DNA from 3 places in the Pseudomonas germanica genome. Region 2 is predicted to be linked to each of the others. Evidence: predicted binding sites of a transcription regulator. Region 2 holds the regulator's gene; each other region holds the start of a gene.
What was found. Region 2 encodes sigma-54, which starts transcription at its own class of promoters, with help from an activator protein. Its sites were predicted from a motif close to ANTGGCATNNANNTTGCTNT; they were not measured.
Positions count from the first base shown of each region.

Region 1: a site for sigma-54 is predicted at 1,739-1,758, ahead of J0G10_RS08830 (flagellar basal body rod protein FlgF). Genes of this name have one in related genera too.
Region 3: a site for sigma-54 is predicted at 3,153-3,172, ahead of J0G10_RS10035 (circularly permuted type 2 ATP-grasp protein). Genes of this name have one in related genera too.

Region 1 is NZ_CP071586.1:1,993,498-2,001,232, forward strand. Features, by position in the region: gene J0G10_RS08825 (sigma-54-dependent transcriptional regulator) at 1-1,513, shown strand, start outside; gene J0G10_RS08830 (flagellar basal body rod protein FlgF) at 1,813-2,553, shown strand; gene flgG (flagellar basal-body rod protein FlgG) at 2,599-3,384, shown strand; gene flgH (flagellar basal body L-ring protein FlgH) at 3,437-4,132, shown strand; gene J0G10_RS08845 (flagellar basal body P-ring protein FlgI) at 4,160-5,248, shown strand; gene flgJ (flagellar assembly peptidoglycan hydrolase FlgJ) at 5,260-6,552, shown strand; gene flgK (flagellar hook-associated protein FlgK) at 6,577-7,735, shown strand, end outside.
Region 2 is NZ_CP071586.1:1,284,789-1,292,523, reverse strand. Features, by position in the region: gene mlaD (outer membrane lipid asymmetry maintenance protein MlaD) at 1-60, opposite strand, end outside; gene mlaE (lipid asymmetry maintenance ABC transporter permease subunit MlaE) at 60-857, opposite strand; gene J0G10_RS05550 (ATP-binding cassette domain-containing protein) at 857-1,666, opposite strand; gene J0G10_RS05545 (KpsF/GutQ family sugar-phosphate isomerase) at 1,942-2,916, shown strand; gene J0G10_RS05540 (KdsC family phosphatase) at 2,916-3,440, shown strand; gene lptC (LPS export ABC transporter periplasmic protein LptC) at 3,449-4,021, shown strand; gene lptA (lipopolysaccharide transport periplasmic protein LptA) at 4,008-4,553, shown strand; gene lptB (LPS export ABC transporter ATP-binding protein) at 4,553-5,278, shown strand; gene J0G10_RS05520 (RNA polymerase factor sigma-54) at 5,466-6,959, shown strand; gene hpf (ribosome hibernation-promoting factor, HPF/YfiA family) at 7,033-7,341, shown strand; gene ptsN (PTS IIA-like nitrogen regulatory protein PtsN) at 7,353-7,735, shown strand, end outside.
Region 3 is NZ_CP071586.1:2,252,316-2,260,050, reverse strand. Features, by position in the region: gene J0G10_RS10045 (transglutaminase family protein) at 1-751, opposite strand, end outside; gene J0G10_RS10040 (alpha-E domain-containing protein) at 748-1,698, opposite strand; gene J0G10_RS10035 (circularly permuted type 2 ATP-grasp protein) at 1,711-3,120, opposite strand; gene J0G10_RS10030 (ribonuclease E inhibitor RraB) at 3,608-3,955, opposite strand; gene J0G10_RS10025 (hypothetical protein) at 4,165-4,398, opposite strand; gene speE (polyamine aminopropyltransferase) at 4,619-5,494, opposite strand; gene J0G10_RS10015 (PLDc N-terminal domain-containing protein) at 5,717-5,908, opposite strand; gene J0G10_RS10010 (hypothetical protein) at 5,986-6,516, opposite strand; gene J0G10_RS10005 (ankyrin repeat domain-containing protein) at 6,683-7,201, opposite strand; gene J0G10_RS10000 (long-chain-acyl-CoA synthetase) at 7,299-7,735, opposite strand, start outside.

The DNA.
Region 1 (7,735 bases), 710 kb from region 2:
CAACCTGCTGGTTGCCTACGGGATCAACGTCGCGCGCGGTGAGGTCGGCGGTGAGCATGGCAACGCGATCTATCTGCATTGCCCGAACCTGATCAACATCCAGTTCCAGGCGTTGCGCCCGAAATTCGAGGCGATCGCCGGGGTGTTTGGCGTCAAGCGGGTTGGGCTGATGCCCAGCGAGCGTCGGCACATGGAGTTGAATGCGCTGCTCGGCGCGCTGGAGTTTCCGGTGCTGTCGATCGACATGGGTGGCTCGATCGTGGCGGCCAACCGTGCGGCGGCGCAGTTGCTCGGCGTGCGGGTCGATGAAGTGCCGGGTATTCCGCTGTCGCGTTACGCCGAAGATTTCGACTTGCCGGAGTTGGTGCGCGCCAATAAGTCGCGAATCAACGGCATGCGGGTCAAGGTCAAGGGCGACATCTTTCTGGCCGACATCGCGCCGCTGCAATCGGAGCACGACGACAGTGAGGCCATGGCTGGTGCGGTGTTGACCTTGCACCGCGCCGATCGCGTAGGCGAGCGCATCTACAATGTGCGCAAGCAGGAGCTGCGTGGCTTCGACAGCATCTTCCAGAGCTCGAAAGTGATGGCCGCCGTGGTGCGTGAAGCGCGGCGTATGGCGCCGCTCGACGCTCCGCTATTAATTGAGGGCGAAACCGGTACCGGCAAGGAATTGCTTGCGCGCGCCTGTCACCTCGCCAGTCCGCGTGGGCAGTCGCCGTTGATGGCGCTCAACTGCGCAGGCCTGCCGGAGTCGATGGCCGAGACTGAGTTGTTCGGTTATGGCCCGGGCGCGTTCGAAGGTGCACGCGCTGAAGGCAAGCTCGGGCTGCTGGAATTGACAGCGGGCGGCACGCTGTTTCTTGACGGTGTCGGTGAGATGAGCCCGCGTCTTCAGGTGAAGTTGCTGCGCTTTTTGCAGGACGGTTGCTTCCGCCGGGTCGGCAGTGATGAAGAGGTTTATCTGGATGTGCGGGTCATCTGTGCGACGCAGGTCGACTTGTCGGAGCTGTGCGCGCGCGGCGAGTTTCGCCAGGATTTGTACCACCGCTTGAACGTGCTCTCGCTGCACATCCCGCCGCTGCGTGAATGCCTCGACGGACTGACGCCGCTGGTCGAGCACTTTCTCGATCAGGCCAGTCGGCAGATCGGCTGTTCGCTGCCGAAACTGGCGCAGGCGGCGATGGATCGCCTCAGTCATTACCATTGGCCGGGCAACGTGCGGCAACTGGAGAACGTGCTGTTCCAGGCGGTTTCGCTGTGTGATGGCGGCACGGTGAAGGCCGAGCATATTCGTCTGCCGGATTACGGCGTGCGTCAGCCGCTTGGCGATTTCTCGCTGGAAGGCGGGTTGGACGAGATTGTCGGGCGATTCGAAAAAGCGGTGCTGGAGCGGTTGTATTCCGAGCATCCGAGCAGTCGGCAGTTGGGTAAGCGTTTGGGGGTTTCGCATACCACCATTGCCAACAAGCTGCGTGAATACGAAGTCGGCAAAGAGTCGGGCAGCACGTGATCGTTCCCACGCCCTGCGTGGGAATGCAGCCCGGGACGCTCCGCGTCCCAAAGCGGACGCAGAGCGTCCATTGAGGTATTCCCACGCGGAGCGTGGGAACGATCATTCGAGGGATTGCCGCCAAGCGGCATAACACCGCCGGTTTTTCGACTTCGATACATTTCAAATTTCCCCTCGCCATCCCCCAAGTCCTTTGTTTGCCGGGCCTTTGTGCGCCAGAAAAAAGTTGGTCTGCAAATTGCTTATGGCTCAGCAGTACAGCGGTGGGCGGCAAACGTCCGGCATGCAGAGGAAAGAGTGTGGACAAGTACCTTTATGTGGCAATGACCGGCGCCAGCCAGAACGCACTGGCGCAGAAGGCTCATGCCAACAACCTGGCGAACATCTCCACCAACGGTTTTCAGCGCGACCTGGAGCAGGCGCGTTCGATGCCGGTGTTCGGTGACAGCTTTCCGGCGCGTGCGTTTGCCATGAGCGAACGGCCCGCCACCGACTTCACCCCGGGCTCGCTGGTGCAGACCGGTCGTGACCTCGACGTCGCCGTCACCGGCAATGGCTGGATCGCCGTGCAGAACCCGAACGGCGGCGAAAGCTACGTGCGCACCGGCAGCCTCAACGTCGACGCCCTCGGCGTATTGCGCGCCGGCAACGGTATGCCGGTGATGGGCAATGGCGGTCCGATCGCCGTGCCGCCCGAGCAGCAGATCGAAGTCGGTGAAGACGGCACCATCAGTATTCGGGCGATGGGCGAAGGCCCGCGCGTCATGGCGGAGGTCGACCGGATCAAGCTGGTCAACCCGGACATCAAGAACATGAACAAGGGCCTCGACGGCTCGATCTACACCAAGGACGGCCAGCCTGCGCCGGCCGATGCCAACGTCAAACTGGTGTCGGGTTTCCTGGAGTCGAGCAACGTCAACGCCGTTGAAGAGATGACCTCGGTGCTGGCCTTGGCCAAGCAGTTCGAGTTGCACGTCAAGATGATGAACACCGCCAAAGACGACGACCAGGCCATGGCTCGGGTCTTGCAGATCAGCTAATTATCAGAACGTCGCGCCGAAAAACAGGCGCACGAGGAGAATCGAATGCTTCCGGCTCTATGGGTTGCCAAAACCGGTCTGTCCGCCCAGGACACCAACCTGACCACCATTTCCAACAACCTGGCGAACGTGTCGACCACGGGTTTCAAACGTGATCGTGCCGAATTCCAGGACTTGCTCTACCAGATCAAGCGTCAGCCGGGCGCTCAGTCGACTCAGGACAGCGAACTGCCGTCGGGTCTGCAACTGGGTACCGGTGTGCGCATTGTCGGCACCCAGAAAAACTTCACCGCCGGCAGCCTGCAAACCACCGAGCAGCCGCTGGACATGGCAATCGACGGTCGCGGTTTCTTCCAGATCCTGCAGCCGGACGGCACCACGTCCTACACCCGTGACGGTACCTTCCACCTCGATTCCAACGGCCAGATCGTCAACGCCAGCGGTTTCGCTCTGGAACCTGCCATCGTTATCCCGAACGACGCCCAGACCTTCACCGTTGGCCGTGACGGTACTGTGTCGGTGACCATCGCCGGTAACCCGGCAGCGCAAGTGATTGGCAACCTGCAAACCGCCGACTTCATCAACCCGGCCGGTCTGCAAGCAGTGGGTAACAACCTGTTCCTGGAAACCGCCGCTTCCGGCGCGCCGCAAGTCGGCACTCCGGGTCTGGCCGGTTTCGGTACCACCCTGCAGAACACCCTGGAAACCTCCAACGTCAGCACTGTTGAAGAAATGGTCAACATGATCACCACTCAGCGCGCGTATGAGATGAACTCCAAGGTGATCTCCACCGCTGACCAGATGCTCTCGTTCGTAACGCAGAATCTGTAATCAAGTCTATGAGGCGGCCATGAGGTCGCCTGCAACACCGTGAGGTAGGGTCATGAATCGCTTTGTATCTGTTCTGGCATTGAGTGGGGTCGTCTCGCTCGCGGGCTGCGTCGCTCCGACGCCCAAGCCCAATGACCCTTACTACGCCCCGGTGTTGCCGCGCACGCCGTTGCCGGCTGCCGCCAATAATGGCTCGATCTATCAGGCCGGCTTCGAGCAGAACCTGTACAGCGACCGCAAGGCTTTCCGGGTCGGTGACATCATCACCATCACCCTGAACGAGCGCACGCAGGCGAGCAAGAACGCCAACTCGCAGATGGACAAGAACAGTGACAACAAGGTCGGTCTGACCTCGTTGTTCGGCTCCAGCCTGACCACTAACAATCCGATTGGGGGCAACGACCTGAGTCTGAACGCCGGCTATAGCGCCGACCGTTCGACCAAAGGCGACGCCAAGTCCGGGCAGAGCAACAGCCTGACCGGTTCGATCACCGTGACCGTCGCTGACGTGCTGCCCAACGGCATCATCGCCGTGCGTGGCGAGAAGTGGCTGACGCTGAACACCGGTGACGAACTGGTGCGCATCGCCGGCCTGGTGCGTGCCGATGACATCGCCACGGACAACACTGTGTCGTCGACCCGGGTCGCCGATGCACGCATCACCTACTCGGGTACCGGCGCGTTTGCCGATACGAGTCAGCCAGGCTGGTTCGACCGTTTCTTCCTCAGCCCGCTGTTCCCTTTCTAGGTGGCTACGTTGAATTTCAAGAGCCTCATGCTGGCTGCGGCGCTGATGTCCGCAGCCTTTGGTGCCCACGCCGAGCGGCTGAAAGATATCGCCAGCATTTCCGGCGTGCGTTCCAACCAGTTGATCGGTTACGGCCTGGTGGTCGGGCTTAACGGCACCGGCGACCAGACGACGCAAACCCCGTTCACCCTGCAGACCTTCAACAACATGCTCTCGCAGTTCGGCATCAAGGTGCCGCCGGGATCGGGCAACGTGCAGTTGAAAAACGTCGCAGCGGTGTCGATCAGTGCCGACTTGCCGGCGTTCGCCAAACCCGGTCAGCAGGTCGATATCACCGTGTCCTCGATCGGTAACTCCAAGAGCTTGCGTGGCGGTACGCTGTTGCTGACCCCGCTCAAGGGTATCGACGGCAACGTCTACGCAGTCGCTCAGGGCAACCTGGTGGTCGGCGGCTTCGACGCCGAAGGCCGTGACGGTTCGAAGATCACCGTCAACGTTCCGTCGGCCGGTCGTATCCCCGGCGGTGCCTCTGTGGAGCGTTCGGTGCCGAGCGGTTTCAACCAAGGCAACAGCCTGACGCTGAACCTCAACCGTTCCGACTTCACCACGGCCAAACGCATCGTCGACAAGATCAACGACATGCTTGGCCCTGGCGTTGCGCAAGCCATCGATGGCGGTTCGATCCGTGTCACTGCGCCGCTCGATCCGAGCCAGCGCGTCGACTACCTGTCGATCCTGGAAAACCTCGAAGTCGACCCGGGTCAGGCGGTGGCGAAAGTCATCATCAACTCGCGTACCGGCACCATCGTCATTGGCCAGAACGTGAAAGTGTCGCCAGCCGCCGTGACCCACGGCAGCCTGACCGTGACCATCACCGAAGACCCGATTGTCAGCCAGCCCGGCCCTCTGTCCAATGGCCAGACCGCTGTCGTGCCGCGCTCGCGGGTGAATGCCGAGCAGGAAGCCAAACCGATGTTCAAGTTCGGTCCGGGCACCACCCTCGACGAAATCGTTCGTGCGGTGAACCAGGTCGGCGCGGCGCCGGGTGACTTGATGGCGATCCTCGAAGCCTTGAAGCAGGCCGGCGCGTTGCAAGCCGACCTGATCGTGATCTGAGGCCGACCCTTATGGATATGCGCAAAAGCGGTCTGGTCAGCAGCAGCGATTCGGGTTCCTACTCGGACCTCAATCGCCTGAACCAGCTCAAGGTCGGCGACAAGAACAGCGATGCAAACCTGCGCAAGGTGGCGCAGGAATTCGAATCGCTGTTCCTTGGCGAGATGCTCAAGTCGATGCGCTCGGCGACCAACGCCTTGGGTGAAGACAATCCGCTGAACACGCCGGCGGCCAAGCAGTATCAGGAAATGTACGACCAGCAACTGGCCGTTTCCATGTCCCGCGAGGGCGGTGGTATCGGTCTGGCCGACGTGCTGATGCGCCAGATGTCGAAGAACAAACCGCTGGCGCCGGGCGAGGCCGCTGCCGCGTCCGCCGCCAAGCAGGAAGAAGCCAAGGCGAAAGCTGCTGCCGTGGCTACGCCGATTGCCGCCGGCACCGTTGCCACCAATGGCCCGTTGTCGCGGCTCAATGGCGAGCGACCGCTGTGGGCGTCGCGTTCGGTGAATGCGCCGAACACGCAACTGGCTCATCGCAACGATATGGAACTGATCAATCAGCGTCGCCTGGCTTTGCCACCAAAACTGGCCGATCGTTTGCTCGCCGGGCTGGTGCCGTCAGCCACGCCGGCTGCGGCAACGGCATTGCCGCAGCGTGCGACAACCGCTGCCAGCACTGGCGCCGGCCCGCTGTACAACGGCGATTGGCTGGCCCGCGCCGAGGGCGAAAAAGCTTCGGGCGGACAGATGCAGGTCTACGGTCGCGCCATGGCGCAGATTCCACTGGCTCCGGCGAAGAAAGCTTTCAGTTCCGCCGACGAATTCGTCAACACCATGCTGCCGATGGCCAAGGAAGCGGCCGACCGCATCGGCGTCGATCCGCGTTATCTGGTGGCGCAGGCGGCGCTGGAAACCGGTTGGGGCAAGTCGGTCATGCGTGCCCAGGATGGCAGTAGCAGCCACAACCTGTTCGGCATCAAGGCGAGCAGCAACTGGAAGGGCGATTCGGCCCGGGCGATCACCAGCGAGTTTCGCAATGGCGAGATGGTCAAGGAGACGGCGGAGTTCCGTTCCTACGCCTCGTACAAGGACAGCTTCCACGATCTGGTGACTTTGCTGCAGAGCAATAATCGCTATCAAGATGTCGTGAAGTCTGCCGATAACCCAGAACAGTTTGTACGCGAGTTGCAAAAGGCCGGTTACGCCACCGACCCGAACTACGCAAGCAAGATTTCGCAGATTGCCAAGCAGATGAACAGTTTCCAAAACTACGCTGCGGCGGGTGTATCCACCACGCCTTTATAAGGCACAAGGTATAAGGTCTGAACCATGAGTTTGCTCAATATCGGGATGTCGGGACTGTCGGCCAGCCAGTCCTCTTTGGCTACGACAGGCAACAACATTGCCAACGTCGACACCGCCGGTTATTCACGTCAGCAAACCGTGCAGGGCACCAAATCCTCGCAGCAGTTCGGCACCGTGTTCATCGGTACGGGCACGACCCTGGCCGACGTGCGCCGGGTGTACAACTCGTACCTGGAAAGCCAGCTGCACACCGCTACTTCGCTCGACAGCGAATCGGCTGCTTACCTGGCGCAGGCCACACCGCTGGACTCGATGCTGTCGGACACCAACACCGGCCTGACCGGTGTGCTGCAGAAGTTCTTCACCACGATGCAGGGCGTTTCGACGTCGGCGACCGATGACACCTCCCGCCAATCGGTGCTGACCGGTGCGCAGGCGCTGACCAGTCGCTTCAATACCATCGCCAAACAGCTCAACGACCAGAACACCACCATCAACGGCAGCCTTGGCGACATGACGGCCCAGGTGAACAAACTGGCCACCTCGATTGCCAACCTGAACCAGAAAATCGGCGAGATCTCCACCAGTGGCGGTGCGCCGAACGATCTGCTCGACAGCCGCAACGAAGCCGTGCGCCAGCTCTCCGAACTGACGGGTGCACAGGTCGTCGAGCGTGGCACCAGTTTCGACGTTTACATCGGCAGCGGTCAGCCTCTGGTGATCGGCAACACCACCAACACGCTGAGCATGGTCGCGAGCAAAGACGACCCGTCGCGCATGGCCATCCAGATGGATCGCGGTTCGAGCACCATCGACATCACCTCGGCGATGAGCGGCGGTGAAATCGGCGGCCTGTTGACTTACCGCAAAGAAGTCCTCGACCCGTCGCTCAACGAGCTGGGCCGCGTGGCGCTGGTGATCGCTGATCAGGTCAACAGTCAGCAAGCCCAGGGCATCGACAAGAACGGTGACTTCGGCGCGGCCATTTTCAACAACATCAACAGTGCCGCGCTGATCAGTTCGCGCAGCATCGCGCAGTCGGGCAACAGCACCGGTTCGGGTAACCTCGATGTCACCATCAAGGACACCGGCAAGCTGACCACCAGCGATTATCAAGTGACGTTCACCAGCGCCACTGACTACACCGTCAAGCGTTCCGATGGCACCGATATGGGCGCCTTCA
Region 2 (7,735 bases):
AGCCAGGATCCCTGCCAGCAGGAACAGGCCGACACCGATTTCCAGGGTGCGGTTTTGCATCAGAAATCTCCAAACATCAAAGCGGTCAGAATAAAGTCCAGGCCGAGCACTGCCAGCGAGGCAAACACCACGGTCTTGGTGGTAGCACGACTGATACCCTCGGAAGTGGGCTCACAGTCATAGCCTTGGAATACGGCAATCCAGGTCACTACAAAGGCGAAAACAATACTTTTGATCACGCCATTGAGCACATCACTGGTGAAATTCACGCTGTTCTGCATGTTCGCCCAATAAGAGCCTTCATACACACCCAGCCAGTCGACGGCCACCCACGAGCCGCCCCAGATGCCTACCACGCTGAAAATCATCGCCAGCACCGGCAGGGAAATGAAGCCGGCCCACAGGCGCGGGGCAATGATGTACTTGAGCGGATCGACACCGATCATTTCCAGGCTGGACAGCTGTTCGGTGGACTTCATGTTGCCGATCTCGGCGGTCAGTGCCGAACCGGCACGACCGGCAAACAACAGCGCAGTCACCACCGGCCCCAGCTCACGCAGCAAGGTCAGCGCAACCATCTGCCCCACGGCCTGCTCCGAACCGTAGCTCGACAGAATGCTGAAGCCCTGCAGCGCCAGCACCATGCCGATGAAAATACCCGAAACGACGATGATCACCAGCGACATCACGCCGACCGAGTGCAACTGTTTGACCAACAGACCAAAACCGCCGCTGATACCACCACGCCCCAGCAAGGCATGAAACAGGAACAGCGTCGCACGACCGAACACCGCGACGGCGTCGATCGCAGACTCGCCGAACCGGCGTACGCGTTCTATTAATGAAATTCTGCGCATCAGCGCTTCCCCAGAAGATCTGCGCGGTAATCCGTCGCTGGAAAATGGTACGGCACCGGGCCATCGGGATCGCCGGTCATGAACTGACGGATACGCGGCTCGTCCGAGTTCATCAACTCGTCCGGCGTACCCTGCCCCAGCACCTGACCATCACCGACGACATAGATGTAGTCGGCAATGCTCGCGGTTTCGGCCAGATCGTGGGACACCACGATACTGGTGATCCCCAGCGCGTCGTTGAGCAGGCGAATCAGACGGACCAGCACGCCCATGGCGATCGGGTCCTGCCCGACGAACGGTTCGTCGTACATGAGGATCTGCGGATCGAGCGCAATCGCTCGCGCCAGTGCGACGCGGCGCTTCATGCCACCGGACAGTTCATCCGGCATCAACTCGATGGCACCGCGCAGACCGACCGCCTGCAATTTGAGCAGGACGATGTCGCGGATCATTTCTTCCGGCAAATCGGTATGAACACGCAGGGGGAAAGCCACGTTCTCGAAAACATCGAGATCGGTGAACAGCGCGCCGCTTTGAAACAGCACACCCATGTGCTTTCGCGCATCGAACAGATCACTGCGCGAAAGCGCAGGCAGATTCTGGCCGTTGACCCAGACTTCGCCGCTGGCAGGGCGCAGTTGTGCCCCCATCAATCGCAGCAGCGTGGTCTTGCCACACCCGGAAGGTCCCATGATGCCGGTGACCTTGCCGCGCGGTATGCGAATATCGACGTTATTGAAAATGCTGCGCGCACCGCGCTTGAAGGAGACTCCCTTCAGCTCGACCGCGTAGGCGTTATCGGCACTCATCTAAACTCCTTGCGATGCAGCCTCTCACTCGGACGCCTGTCTTTACTTAAAAAGTACGTACATCCCGGGCAGGCCGAACTGGCGGCGAACTATATCACTGCAAAGGCTACGCGCCCAAGGCTTGTACCAGCCTGCGTTCGGCGATATGACAGGTGCGCAGGCTCTTTTCCCGGGTTTTGGTAACGAGTAATGACAAAGCACGACGAACTTGCGTGAGGCTTTGCAACATAACCGCTATAATCGCCGCCTTTTCATCGGGCTATACGATTTCTGACATGAGCCAATCCAGCGACCTGATTCAATCGGCACAACGCACCATCCAACTCGAAGTGGAAGCCGTACAAGGCTTGTTGCCCCATATCGACGCCGATTTCGTACGCGCTTGCGAGATGATTCTGGCCAGTAAAGGCCGTGTAGTCGTGGTCGGCATGGGCAAGTCCGGGCACATCGGCAACAAGATTGCCGCCACCCTGGCCAGCACCGGCACCCCAGCCTTTTTTGTCCACCCGGCCGAAGCCAGTCATGGCGACATGGGCATGATCACTCGTGACGATGTGATTCTGGCCCTGTCGAACTCCGGCTCGACCAATGAAATCGTAACCCTGCTGCCGTTGATCAAACGTCTGGGCATCCAGTTGATCAGCGTCACCGGCAACCCGCAATCGCCGCTGGCCAAGGCTGCCGAGGTCAATCTCAATGTTCATGTCGAGCATGAAGCCTGCCCGCTGAACCTGGCACCGACCTCGTCGACGACCGCAGCACTGGTCATGGGCGATGCACTGGCCGTGGCACTGCTGGAAGCACGCGGCTTCACCGCCGAAGATTTCGCTTTCTCGCACCCGGGTGGCGCCCTCGGCCGTCGCCTGCTGCTGAAAGTGGAAAACGTCATGCACGCCGGACAAGAGTTGCCGCAAGTCCAACGCGGCACGCTGCTCAAAGACGCATTGATGGAAATGACTCGTAAAGGTCTGGGCATGACCGTCATCCTTGAAACCGACGGCAAACTCGCCGGGATCTTCACCGACGGCGACTTGCGCCGCACGCTGGATCGCAGCATCGACATCCGCAGCGCCACCATCGACCAGGTAATGACGGCCCACGGCAAGACTGCCCGCCCGGAAATGCTGGCCGCCGAAGCCCTGAAAATCATGGAAGATCACCGAATCAACGCATTGGTAGTCGTAGACGAGGAAGATCGCCCGGTCGGCGCCTTCAACCTCTCCGATCTGCTGCGCGCAGGAGTCATGTAATGAGCAACGATCTGCTGCAACGCGGCAAAGCGATCAAACTGGCGGTTTTCGACGTCGACGGCGTCCTCACCGACGGTCGCCTGTACTTCCTTGAAGACGGCAGCGAGTTCAAGACCTTCAACACCCTCGACGGTCAAGGCATCAAAATGCTGATGAACGCCGGCGTGCAGACCGCTATCATCAGCGGTCGCAAGACACCCGTCGTTGAACGTCGAGCGAAAAACCTGGGGATTCCCCACCTGTTTCAGGGCCGTGAAGACAAACTGGTCGTGCTCGACGGCCTGCTTGCGCAACTGGGCCTAAGCTATGAAGAAGTCGCCTACCTCGGTGACGATCTGCCCGACCTTCCGGTGATTCGCCGTGTTGGTCTGGGCATGGCCGTAGCCAACGCCGCCGATTTCGTCCGCGAACACGCCCATGGCGTAACCCGGGCCCGTGGTGGCGAAGGCGCCGCCCGCGAATTCTGCGAATTGATCCTGCGCGCCCAGGGCCGCCTCGATGCGGCCAACGCCGCGTACCTGTGAGCCAAACCATGTTCAGCAAAAAATTTCGTAACTTCCTGCTGTTTGGCTGCATCGCTGCGATTTTCGCAGCGGTCGGCTATTGGAATATCAGCCCGGAACGCTTTCTCGACAAACCACCGGTCACCTCGGTTGAAACGCCTATCGACTGGTATGCAACCAACACGCATACCCTGCAATACCTGCCGGATGGCAAGGTGCAGTATGAAATGACGTCCGAAAAAGCCGAGCACGTTAAGGCAACCGACGTCACGCTCGTGACCAAACCCGACCTGAACATGTATCGCGGAACAGAATTCCCGTGGCACGTGACCAGTGAGCGCGGTGAAGTGAACTCAGGCGGCACCGAAGTCGAACTGATCGATTCGGTACGCGTTGCGCGCACCGATGAAAAGAAGCGTGACATCCTGATCACTTCCACTCGCATGACCGTGTTCCCGCAGCAGGAATATGCGCAGACCGAGCAACCCGTTAGAATCGACGGCGCTGGCGGTGTATCGACTGGCGTTGGAATGAAAGCGTACCTGAAGGAAAGCAGGATACACCTGCTATCGAACGTAAGAGGACAGTATGAGGCTCGTTAAAACCCTCCCTATTTTGCTCAGTCTGGGCGCAGCACTGGGAAGCGTGAGCGCCTGGGCTCTGCCGAACGATCAGCAGCAACCTATCCGCATTCAGGCCGACGACGCCCAACTGGACGACAAGAACGGCATCGCCACCTATAAAGGTGATGTGATCATCACCCAAGGTTCGATGATCGTTAAAGGCAACACCGTCACCATGACTCGCGCCCCGAATGGAGATATCGACGTAGTGACCTCCGTGGGCAACCTGGCTTATTTCGAGCAGCTGCAAACCCAGGGCGACACCAAACCGGTTCAAGGCTACGGCGTGACGATTCAATACCACGCCCAGCAAAACCGCGTCGTGCTGATCGATAAGGCCAAGGTCGTCGACAAAGACGGCAACGTCACTCAGGGCGAGAAAATCGTCTACGACACCGTGAAGAAACTGGCCAGCGCTGGTCGTGCTACCGGCAGCAAGGTCACCGAGGCGCGTCCGCGCATCGACATGGTGATCCAGCCGAAGAAGAAAACCGACGAGAAAACCCAGTAATGGCAACTCTGAAAGCTCAGCACCTGGCCAAGGCCTATAAAAGCCGCCAGGTCGTGCGTGACGTCAGCCTGTCGATCGACAGCGGCCAGATCGTCGGCCTGCTCGGCCCGAACGGCGCCGGCAAGACCACGTGTTTCTACATGATCGTCGGCCTGGTACAGGCCGATCAGGGTCGCGTGCTGATCGACGATCTGGACGTCAGCCACCAGCCGATGCACGGTCGCGCCAAGGCCGGTATTGGCTATCTGCCGCAAGAGGCGTCGATCTTCCGCAAACTGTCGGTGGCCGACAACATCATGGCCATCCTCGAGACCCGTCAGGAGCTCGACAAGGCCGGCCGTCGCAAGGAGCTGGAAAGCCTGCTGCAGGAATTCCACATTAGCCACATCCGCGACAACCTTGGCATGAGCCTGTCCGGTGGTGAACGTCGCCGGGTGGAAATCGCTCGTGCATTGGCAACGGCACCGAAATTCATCCTGCTCGACGAACCGTTCGCCGGTGTCGATCCGATCTCGGTCGGCGACATCAAGCAGATCATCCACCACCTCAAGGCCAAGGGCATCGGTGTATTGATCACCGACCACAACGTCCGTGAGACGCTGGACATCTGCGAAACCGCTTACATCGTCAACGATGGTCAACTGATCGCCGAAGGCGATGCAGAAACCATCCTGGCCAACGATCTGGTCAAGGAAGTGTATCTGGGCCACGAGTTCCGCTTGTAAGCGTAACAGTGCCCGGTGCGCCGCCCGGGCGCTGTATCGATTCAAGCAGGAATTAATACGCTTTAATTGTTACAGCGCTCTAGGCAAACACTTCAGTTTCAGGCATATAATTTGCTTAAGTTTGGCGCCCCGGCGCCCTGTAGTGGATGGCGCATAGCGCCGGCGAATAAGGTGTTAAGCCCCTGCCATGAAACCATCGCTAGTCTTGAGAATGGGCCAGCAGCTGACGATGACACCGCAGCTGCAACAGGCCATCCGCCTGCTCCAATTGTCGACCCTGGATCTGCAACAGGAAATCCAGGAGGCTCTGGAATCCAATCCGATGCTCGAACGCCAGGAAGAAGGCGACGACTTCGACAATTCCGATCCCATGGCCGACAACGCCGAACAGAAGCCCAACACCGAGATCCAGGAACCCTCGTATCAGGAAACCGCGCCCACGGTGGACAACCTGGAGGAAGGTGACTGGAGCGAGCGTATCCCCAACGAACTTCCGGTCGACACCGCCTGGGAAGACGTCTACCAGACCAGCGCCAGCAGCCTGCCCAGCAGCGATGACGACGAATGGGACTTCACCACCCGCACGTCCGCCGGCGAGAGCCTGCAAAGCCACCTGCTGTGGCAACTGAACCTGGCACCGATGTCCGACACCGATCGCCTGATCGCCGTGACCCTGATCGATTGCATCAACAATCAGGGCTACCTGGACGAAACCCTCGAGGAAATCCTCGAGGCGTTCGATCCGGAACTCGACATCGAACTCGATGAAATCGAAGCCGTCCTGCACCGCATCCAGCAATTCGAACCGGCCGGTATCGGCGCGCGCAACCTTGGCGAATGCCTGCTGCTGCAATTGCGTCAGCTACCCGCCAAGACGCCGTGGCTGGCGGAAGCGAAACGTCTGGTCAGCGATTACATCGACCTGCTCGGCAGTCGCGACTACAGCCAGTTGATGCGGCGCATGAAGCTCAAGGAAGACGAGCTGCGCCAGGTCATCGAACTGGTGCAAAGCCTCAATCCGCGCCCTGGCTCGCAAATCGAATCCACTGAAGCCGAATACGTTGTCCCTGACGTCATCGTGCGCAAGGACAACGAGCGCTGGCTGGTCGAGCTGAATCAGGAATCGGTACCGCGCCTGCGCGTCAACGCCCAGTACGCCGGTTTCGTCCGTCGCGCCGACACCAGCGCCGACAACACCTTCATGCGCAATCAGTTGCAGGAAGCCCGCTGGTTCATCAAGAGCCTGCAGAGCCGCAACGAAACCCTGATGAAAGTAGCGACCCAGATCGTCGAGCATCAACGCGGTTTTCTGGAGTACGGCGACGAAGCCATGAAGCCGTTGGTTCTGCACGACATCGCTGAAGCGGTCGGCATGCACGAATCGACCATTTCCCGGGTGACCACACAGAAATTCATGCATACCCCGCGCGGTATTTATGAACTGAAATATTTTTTCTCCAGCCACGTCAGCACCTCCGAAGGCGGCGAATGCTCGTCCACGGCGATCCGCGCGATCATCAAAAAACTGGTTGCCGCGGAAAATCAGAAAAAGCCGTTGAGTGACAGCAAGATCGCTGGTTTACTGGAGGCACAAGGCATTCAGGTGGCTCGCCGCACCGTCGCCAAGTACCGCGAATCCCTCGGGATCGCGCCTTCGAGCGAACGCAAGCGGTTGATGTAAGCCACGTTACAGCGTTCCAGTGGCAGGCTATCCGGCCTGCCGCTTTATGCACTGGCAACGAAGGAGAAGCTGTATGCAAGTCAACATCAGTGGACACCAACTGGAAGTGACCCAACCTCTGCGTTCCTACATCGAGGAAAAACTCCAACGACTGGAGCGCCATTTCGACAAGATCACCAACGTGCAAGTCACGATGTGCGTCGAAAAGCTGAAGCAGAAAATCGAAGCCACCTTGCATATACCCGGCAGCGAAGTGGTCGCCAACGCGGAACATACCGATATGTACGCGGCGATCGACGCCTTGACCGACAAGCTGGATAAACAACTCAAAAAGCATAAGGAAAAGACCCAGAGCCTGCTCCAGGGCGCTACCGGTCGATAACCCCCCACCCCATGATCCGACTTGAAAGTATCCTGACCCCCGGCCGTTCCCTCGTGAACGTGCCGGGCGGCAGTAAAAAGAAAGCCCTCGAACAAATTGCCAACCTGATCGCCCGCGAAGTGGCGGATCTGGAGATGCAAGATGTCTTCGAGGCGTTGATTGCCCGTGAAAAACTCGGTTCCACCGGTTTTGGTAACGGCATCGCCATTCCCCATTGCCGCCTCAAGGGTTGCACTGCACCGATCAGTGCGCTGATGCACCTTGATGCTCCGATTGATTTCGACGCCATTGACGGCGCACCGGTTGACCTGCTGTTTGTTTTGCTGGTCCCGGAGGCTGCCACCGATGCGCACCTGGAGCTGCTGCGCCAGATCGCAAGCATGCTCGATCGCAA
Region 3 (7,735 bases), 970 kb from region 2:
GCATCTGCTCACACCCACCGCCCCGGCGCATACCGCGCACCGGGCAGGCATCCAGATAATCCAGACCTACCGCCAGTTTCAGATGGCGCTCGGGCCGCGCCAGTTCATTGGTCACATCAAAGCTGTACCAGGCGTCATCCAGCCACGCTTCAGCCCAGGCGTGGCTGGCCAGATGCTCGCAATCCTCGCTGTACAGATACCCCGACACATAACGCGACGGAATCCCGAGACTGCGTGCGCAAGCCAGAAACGCGTGAGCATGATCCTGGCAAACACCCGCACGCCCGGCGAAGGCCTCGGCGGCGCTGGTGTCGACCTCGGTGGACCCCGGCGTGTAGGTCATGTGCTGATTCAAGCCGTGCATCAGATCGATCAGCGCTGTGCGATCACGCCGCTGCTTGCAGGATTTCTCGGCGAACGCGCGTAACGCCTCATCCGCCTCGGTCAAACGGGTAAAGCGCAGGAACGGCAGCGCCGACTGGCTCTCATGCTCGGCCTCGCGCAGTTCGTCGATATCGACCTGCCCGCGCGCACCAATGATGATCGCTTCGTGCGGCTCGTCCATGGTCAGCACATGCAGGATATTGCCGAACGGATCGAGTTGCGCACGCACCGGGCGCGGCAGATCGAGCTGCCAGCTCAACACGTGTTGACGTTCGCTATCGTGTGGCGTCAGTCGCAGGTACTGGATGCTCGCCCGCACCTGATCCTCGTAGTGATAGGTGGTCTCGTGGCTTATGGAAAGTCTCATGCAGCCTCCAGGTAGGAACTGTGAATGGCGTTGCCCAACTGGCGCACCAGCGGGATGAATTCGGTCAGCCACGCGTGCAGGCCTTCCTCGAGAATTTCGTTGATGCCGGTGTAGCGCAGGCGCGCGTCCATCTCTGCCGCCAGACGCTGTGCCGGACGGCCATTGGCACCGGGCAGTTGCGCGAGAATCTGATCGATCTCTTCGGTGCAGGCACGCAGTGAACGCGGTACATCGGCACGCAACAGCAACAACTCGGCAACATGCCGGGCGCCGGGCGCATCGCGGTAGATTTCGGTGTAGGCCTCGAATGACGACAAGGCGCGCAGCAAGGCGCTCCACTGGTAGTAGGCGTGGGCCGTACCGTCGCTGACTGCTTCAGCCTGATCGCCAGCCATTTCATAGCGCGCATCGAGCAATCGCAGGGTGTTGTCCGCGCGTTCGATGAACGTACCGAGGCGAATGAAACGAAACGCATCATTACGCATGATCGTGCCGTACGACGCACCACGGAACAGGTGCGAACGTTCCTTGATCCATTCGCAGAAACGGCTCATGCCATAGCGACTGAGGCCCTGTTCGGCGATGCCGCGAATTTCCAGCCACGTCGAATTGATGTTCTCCCACATGTCCGCCGTGATGCGCCCACGCACCGCATGGGCACTGGCCCGCGCCGCGCCGAGGCAGCTGTAAATGCTCGCCGGGTTAGCCGCATCGAGGGCAAAAAAATGCAGCAGACGCTCAGCATGTAGCGCGCCATGGCGCTCGAGGTAATCGTCAAGGGTACCGGTGATCAGCAACGGCATGGCCAATTCGTGCAAACCATCGCCACGACCGTCCTGCGGCATCAGCGACAGCGAATAACTGATGTCGAGCATCCGGGCGAGGTTTTCCGCCCGCTCCAGGTAACGCGACATCCAATACAGATCCGAGGCAGTTCTACTTAACATGGCAAGCTTCCTTCAATCCTCGACCACCCAGGTGTCCTTGGTTCCGCCACCCTGGGAGGAATTCACCACCAAGGAGCCTTCGCGCAGCGCCACACGGGTCAAACCGCCGGGAACCACCCGGGTTTCGCGCCCGGACAAGACAAACGGACGCAAGTCGATATGGCGCGGCGCGATGCCGTTTTCGACAAAGGTCGGACAGGTCGACAGCGACAGCGTCGGTTGCGCGATGTACGCATGGGGTTTGGCTTTGATCCGTTCGCGGAAAGTATCGATTTCCGCTTTCGTCGATGCCGGCCCGACCAACATTCCGTAACCGCCTGAGCCTTGGGTTTCCTTGACCACCAGATCTGGAAGATTGGCCAGCACATGAGAAAGTTCAGACGGGTTGCGGCATTGCCAGGTCGGTACGTTCTTCAAAATCGGCTCTTCGTCGAGGTAGAACCGGATCATGTCAGTAACGAACGGATACACCGATTTGTCGTCCGCTACGCCGGTGCCGATGGCGTTGGCCAGCACCACGTTGCCCGAGCGATAAGAGGACAGCAGCCCCGGCACACCGAGCATCGAATCGGGATTGAACGCCAGTGGATCGAGAAACGCGTCGTCGAGCCGACGGTAGATAACGTCCACCGCTTTCGGGCCGTCCGTAGTGCGCATGAAAACTTTGTCGTCGCGAACGAACAGATCCGCGCCTTCCACCAACTCCACGCCCATTTCCCGCGCCAGGAATGCGTGCTCGAAGAACGCACTGTTGAAGCGCCCCGGCGTCAGCACCACCACGCTCGGGTCATCGATCGGACTTGAGCTTTTCAGGGTGTCGAGCAACAGGTTCGGGTAGTGATCGATCGGGGCAATACGCTGCGCGGCGAACAGCTCCGGGAACAGGCGCATCATCATCTTGCGGTCTTCGAGCATGTAGCTGACGCCGCTCGGTGTACGCAGGTTGTCTTCGAGCACGTAATAAGTGCCGTCGCCGTCGCGCACCAGATCGACGCCGGAGATGTGCGAATAGATATCGCGGTGCAGATCCAGGCCTTGCATCGCCAACTGATATTGCTCGTTGGCCAGCACCTGTTCGGCGGGAATGATCCCGGCCTTGATAATGCGCTGCTCGTGATAGAGGTCGGCGAGGAACATGTTCAACGCCTTGACCCGCTGGATGCACCCGCGCTCGACGATTCGCCATTCACTGGCAGGGATGCTGCGCGGGATGGTGTCGAAAGGAATCAGGCGCTCGGTGCCCTGCTCGTCGCCATAGAGCGTGAACGTGATGCCGGCGCGATGGAACAGCAGATCGGCCTCGCGTCGCCGCTGGGCCAACAGCTCATCCGGCGTATCAGCCAGCCATCGGGCGAACTCCCGATAATGCGGGCGAACCTGGCCGCCGGCATCGTACATCTCATCAAAATAGGTGCGGATCATGCCGTACTCCTTGTCACCCGGACATACAGGCCTTCGCAAGGCCCGTGCCATCGGCATAAACGCTTTGATTTCAATCGGTTGGAAATACACGCAGCAGGCACCGCACCATTCCTGTGCGGCAAATGCCCCAACCGGATTGCCCCCGCTTCATTGCGACGCACTGCATCGCCTATCACCAGCATAGTCAGAGTTGATTTCACTGCCCGGCGCTGCCTGCGGATAATCCGCACATTCGCTGCAAATCTTCACCGGCCCCGGCGCCATGAAGCGGCCAGCTCAACTGATTGGGATCGACTCGGCGGCCCGCCCCGCTGTAACCCTGACCGGTTTCCTCTCCTTATCGGTCTTCCCTTTTAGCCACCCTCTCCGGTGGCTTTTTTTTGCCTCGGTTTCTTGTTTCAGGGTTTTGCCACAGCGTTTTGCTTATGCCGGAAATGACAACGGCCAACCCGAAGGTCAGCCGTTGCTCAACAAATGAAACCAGAGATCAGTTCAAACGGTGGCGGTTGCGCACCTCCTGCTTCACACCCCAGCCTTCGATAATGCCACCCAGAGGTTCAACCACGGCAGAGAATCCCTGCTCGAAGTCGCCGATATCGTCATATGTCGCGTACATCACTTTGCTCAATTCCAGCGCCCACGCACCGTCATCACGCAGGCTGACCTGGGCATTGATGGATTCACCGCGAAATTTGCCTGCCGCCCTGCGCGCCCGCTCCTCGTCCGGGAAAATTGCGTAGAACTCGATGGGATGGAATCGGGAAAAATCGAAACCGCCTTCTTTCATGCGGCGCAGAACATTGCTGCTGATGTCTTCTTGATAGGCTGTGCTCATGAATCGTCCCCCTCGCATAGATGGATAGACTTTCCGTATTCCCGCCCCGGGCCTTTGGCCAAAGTACGACGGCAACGTGGTTGCACGCGGGAACAAGCATGTAGCTGACAAGACCAGACCTTAGCGATCCGTTCGCTGATCTCGCTTGCAGAGTAGCCCCAAGATAGAGCTGCTGCCAAGGCCTGGTGTTGAAGGTGACAAGAAGTATTTCAGATTGGGGTGATGCTGCGGATTTCGATGCTGTTCTGGGTTTTCAGGCTTTTGACGCCAGCATCGGCGGTGCGCCCTTCCAGATCGTTCAGATCCAGTTCGGCGGCGACGGGCAGGAGCCGTGCCTTGATCAATCGAGCGGCCTCATCGTCGCTGGGGCATTCCGCGCGCTCGAACACCTCATCGACAATTTCACCATGATCGTCCACGAAAGTGACTTTCCACTTTTGCATCGGTGCCTCCTCGATCAAACCCGCAAATGGGCTTACACCTATCTCGACTGTGTACGCCGAAAGTTGGTTCAAAAGGATTACAACGGGCGAAGATGAAAAAAACGACATCGACTGTAGGAGTGAGCCTGCTCGCGGTAGCGATTTCTCATCCAACGCTGATGTTGGTAGACAAACCGTAATCGCGAGCAGGCTCACTCCTACAAAGACTTGCAGCGATTATTCAGTCGTTGCTTGGCTTGTTGATCGCCTGCAGCACGTACTGCGGCAAGGCGAACGCACCAATGTGGATTTCCGGGTTGTAGTAGCGGGTGACGATGCCGCTGCCGATGAAGCGCTGTTGCAGGGTTTCACGGCTCAGTTTGCGGTACGCCGGATTGGTCGAGCCCCAGGCGAAAGTCATCGAGCCGCCGATGTAGGTCGGCACGGCTGCCTGGTAGAAGTGCCAGTCCGGGAACAGGCTGTTCAGGCGACCGGCAGTGGTTTTCACTTCGTCAATCTGCATGAACGGCGTACCGTTCTGGGTCACGAGGATACCGCCCTCGTTCAGGCAGCGATGGCACGCCTGATAGAAGTTCTCCGAGAACAACACTTCGCCCGGGCCGATCGGGTCGGTGGAGTCGGAGATGATCACGTCGAATTTTTCCGTGGTGGTGGCGACGAAACGCATGCCGTCGTCAATCACCAGGTTCAGGCGCGGATCGTCGTAGGCGCCGCTGGAGTGGTTCGGCAGGAACTCTTTGCACATATCGACCACGGTGCCGTCGATCTCGACCATGGTGATGTGCTCGACACCGGCATGCTTGGTCACTTCACGGAGCATGCCGCCGTCACCGCCACCAATGATCAGCACGCGCTTGGCGCTGCCGTGGGCGAGGATTGGCACGTGGGTGAGCATTTCGTGATAGATGAATTCGTCGGCTTCGGTGGTCTGGATCACGCCGTCCAGCGCCATCACCCGGCCCATGCGCGGGTTCTGGAAAATCACCAGGTGCTGGTGTTCGGTGCGCACTTCGTGCAGCAGTTTTTCCATGCGAAAACGCTGGCCGTAGCCTTCGTAGAGGGTTTCCAGGTACTCGCTGGTTTTGGTGACGGTCATGGTGAAGTGCTCCGATGAATGCGCGGGCGCCAATCGTGGGGACGATTGCCCGGGAAAGGCGCGCATTCTACGTTGCCGAAGATGACAGGTCGAACCTCACAACCACAATCCCCCTGTAGGAGCTGCCGAAGGCTGCGATCTTTTGATCTTGTTTTTTACAATCAACATCAAAAGATCGCAGCCTTCGGCAGCTCCCACAGGGGTATTGCGGTGTTAGCTGATTCAGATCCGCACGTTGCCCCGCGGTCCGGCAATCGCCCAGATGATCAGGCCCAGCACTGGCAGGAGGATGATCAGCAGCACCCAGACGATTTTCATCCCGGTGGTGGCGCCGCTTTTCAGCACATTGATGATGGCCCAGATGTCGAGGGCGAGGATGATCAGACCGATCAGACCGTTGAACGTGGAACCCATGGTGTCGCTCCAGAATAGTGGCATGCACTTTTAGGATAGACGGTCGCGCGCAGGGTTCCCTTTTATTGCTATCTCGCTCAGACGTGCACGGCTATCTTCAGCGCTTCGAGCGATGGCGCAGCGGCGATACCAACTTCGGCGCACAGCTCCAGCACCCGTGACACGTCGTTACCGTAGACCAGCACCAACTGCAGTTCGTCGTCGAGCAACTGGCTGAAGTCCATCAGCGTGTAACCGCCGTTTTCCTTGTTCATGCTGCTCATTTGCACCTGGATGCGGTTGAGTGCAGTCAGGGCTTCGGTCTTGGCCAGTTGCTTGGGTTTGAGGTTGAAATCCACACCAGGGCCGAACGAGGCGACGATCTGTGCAAACAGGTCAACGTAGGTGTCGGCCTGGAACAGCACGGTTTCCGGCAGGCTGCCGACCACGACCCACTCGCCCAACGCAATCGGGAATGTGTCGTCGTAGTTGATGTCCGGATTGGCTGCCAGAAAGGCATCGGCATCGGCGTAGGCTTGCGCGGCTTCGTCAGCCACTTTCACGATCTCGTCCTCGCCCATGCAGCCAGAGCTGATTTTGCTGATGAGTTCGACGAGTGCGGCTTTCATGAGGGCTGATCCTGTGGCGAAGGTGAATTTCGAGGGCGCGGAGGATAGCGCACAAAGCAAAAGATCGCAGCCTTCGGCAGCTCCTACGTTCAGCGCTCATCCACGGAATGGCAGGCCAACGCGTTCAATGTAGGAGCTGCCGCAAGCTGCGATCTTTTGAGGCCCGTCAGGCCAGCAGTTTTTCCAGCTGCGCGGTGGTATCAACCGCCCCCATCGTGCGGGCCGCATCCAGCGCTGTCACGCCATTGGCGTCCTTGGCTTGCGCGTTTGCGCCTTTGCTAATCAGGTAATCAACGATTTCAACGCGGTTGAACATCGCCGCCATCATCAGCGCCGTACGCCCATCAAACGACGAGCCTTCGATCTCTGCGCCCGCTTCGACCAGCGCCTTGACCACCGGCAGATCGCCTTTGAATGCGGCGCCGGCAATCGGGCTCTGGCCGTTGCCATTGCGCATTTCCGGGTCGGCCTTGTGTTTAAGCAACACCTGCACCGCATCCAGATGGCCGTAATAGCTGGCCAACATCAACAACGTGTCACCCTTGCTGTTCTTCAGGTTGACTGGCAAACCGGCCGTGACCAGGCGATCAAGCATCTCGGCATCACCGTCGCGCGCCTTGTTGAAAACCTGCTCGGTGAATTCGGCAGCTTCTTCAGGGGTCATCTGGCGGCTTTGGTCGGACATGGGGCAACTCCACTTTCGGTCAATCGGAAAGCCGACAGTTTCCCGAGCGAGACGGTGGCTGTCACCCCCTTTTTCTCAAGTCGAGCCATAGCCAGATTCAATAACGATGCTTGCCCTGATGAATTTCCGCCAACACTTCATCGGTGACCCGAACGTAAGTCTGCGTGCCGGGCAGCCATGCGAAGATCGGGTCATCTCCCGTCTGGCCGGGATCGAAGCCCTCGTTCTTGAGTCGGGTTTTCTGGTATTTGAAGGTGCCAGTGGTTTCCATCTTGACCTTCACTCGCAGGAACAACGGCACGGCATAAGCTGGCATGCGCTCCCGGGCAAAAGTCAGCAACTCGGCGAAATCCAGCGTCGCAAGGGATTCCGCCGGGGTGATCGCCGCCATACCGGCGCGGCCGTTGGTATTGCAGATCTCCACGCCATAAGCCACCGCCTCGGAAATATGCGGGTGTTGCAGCAGAAGATTTTCGACTTCGGTGGTCGAGACGTTTTCGCCCTTCCAGCGATAGGTGTCGCCGAGGCGATCGA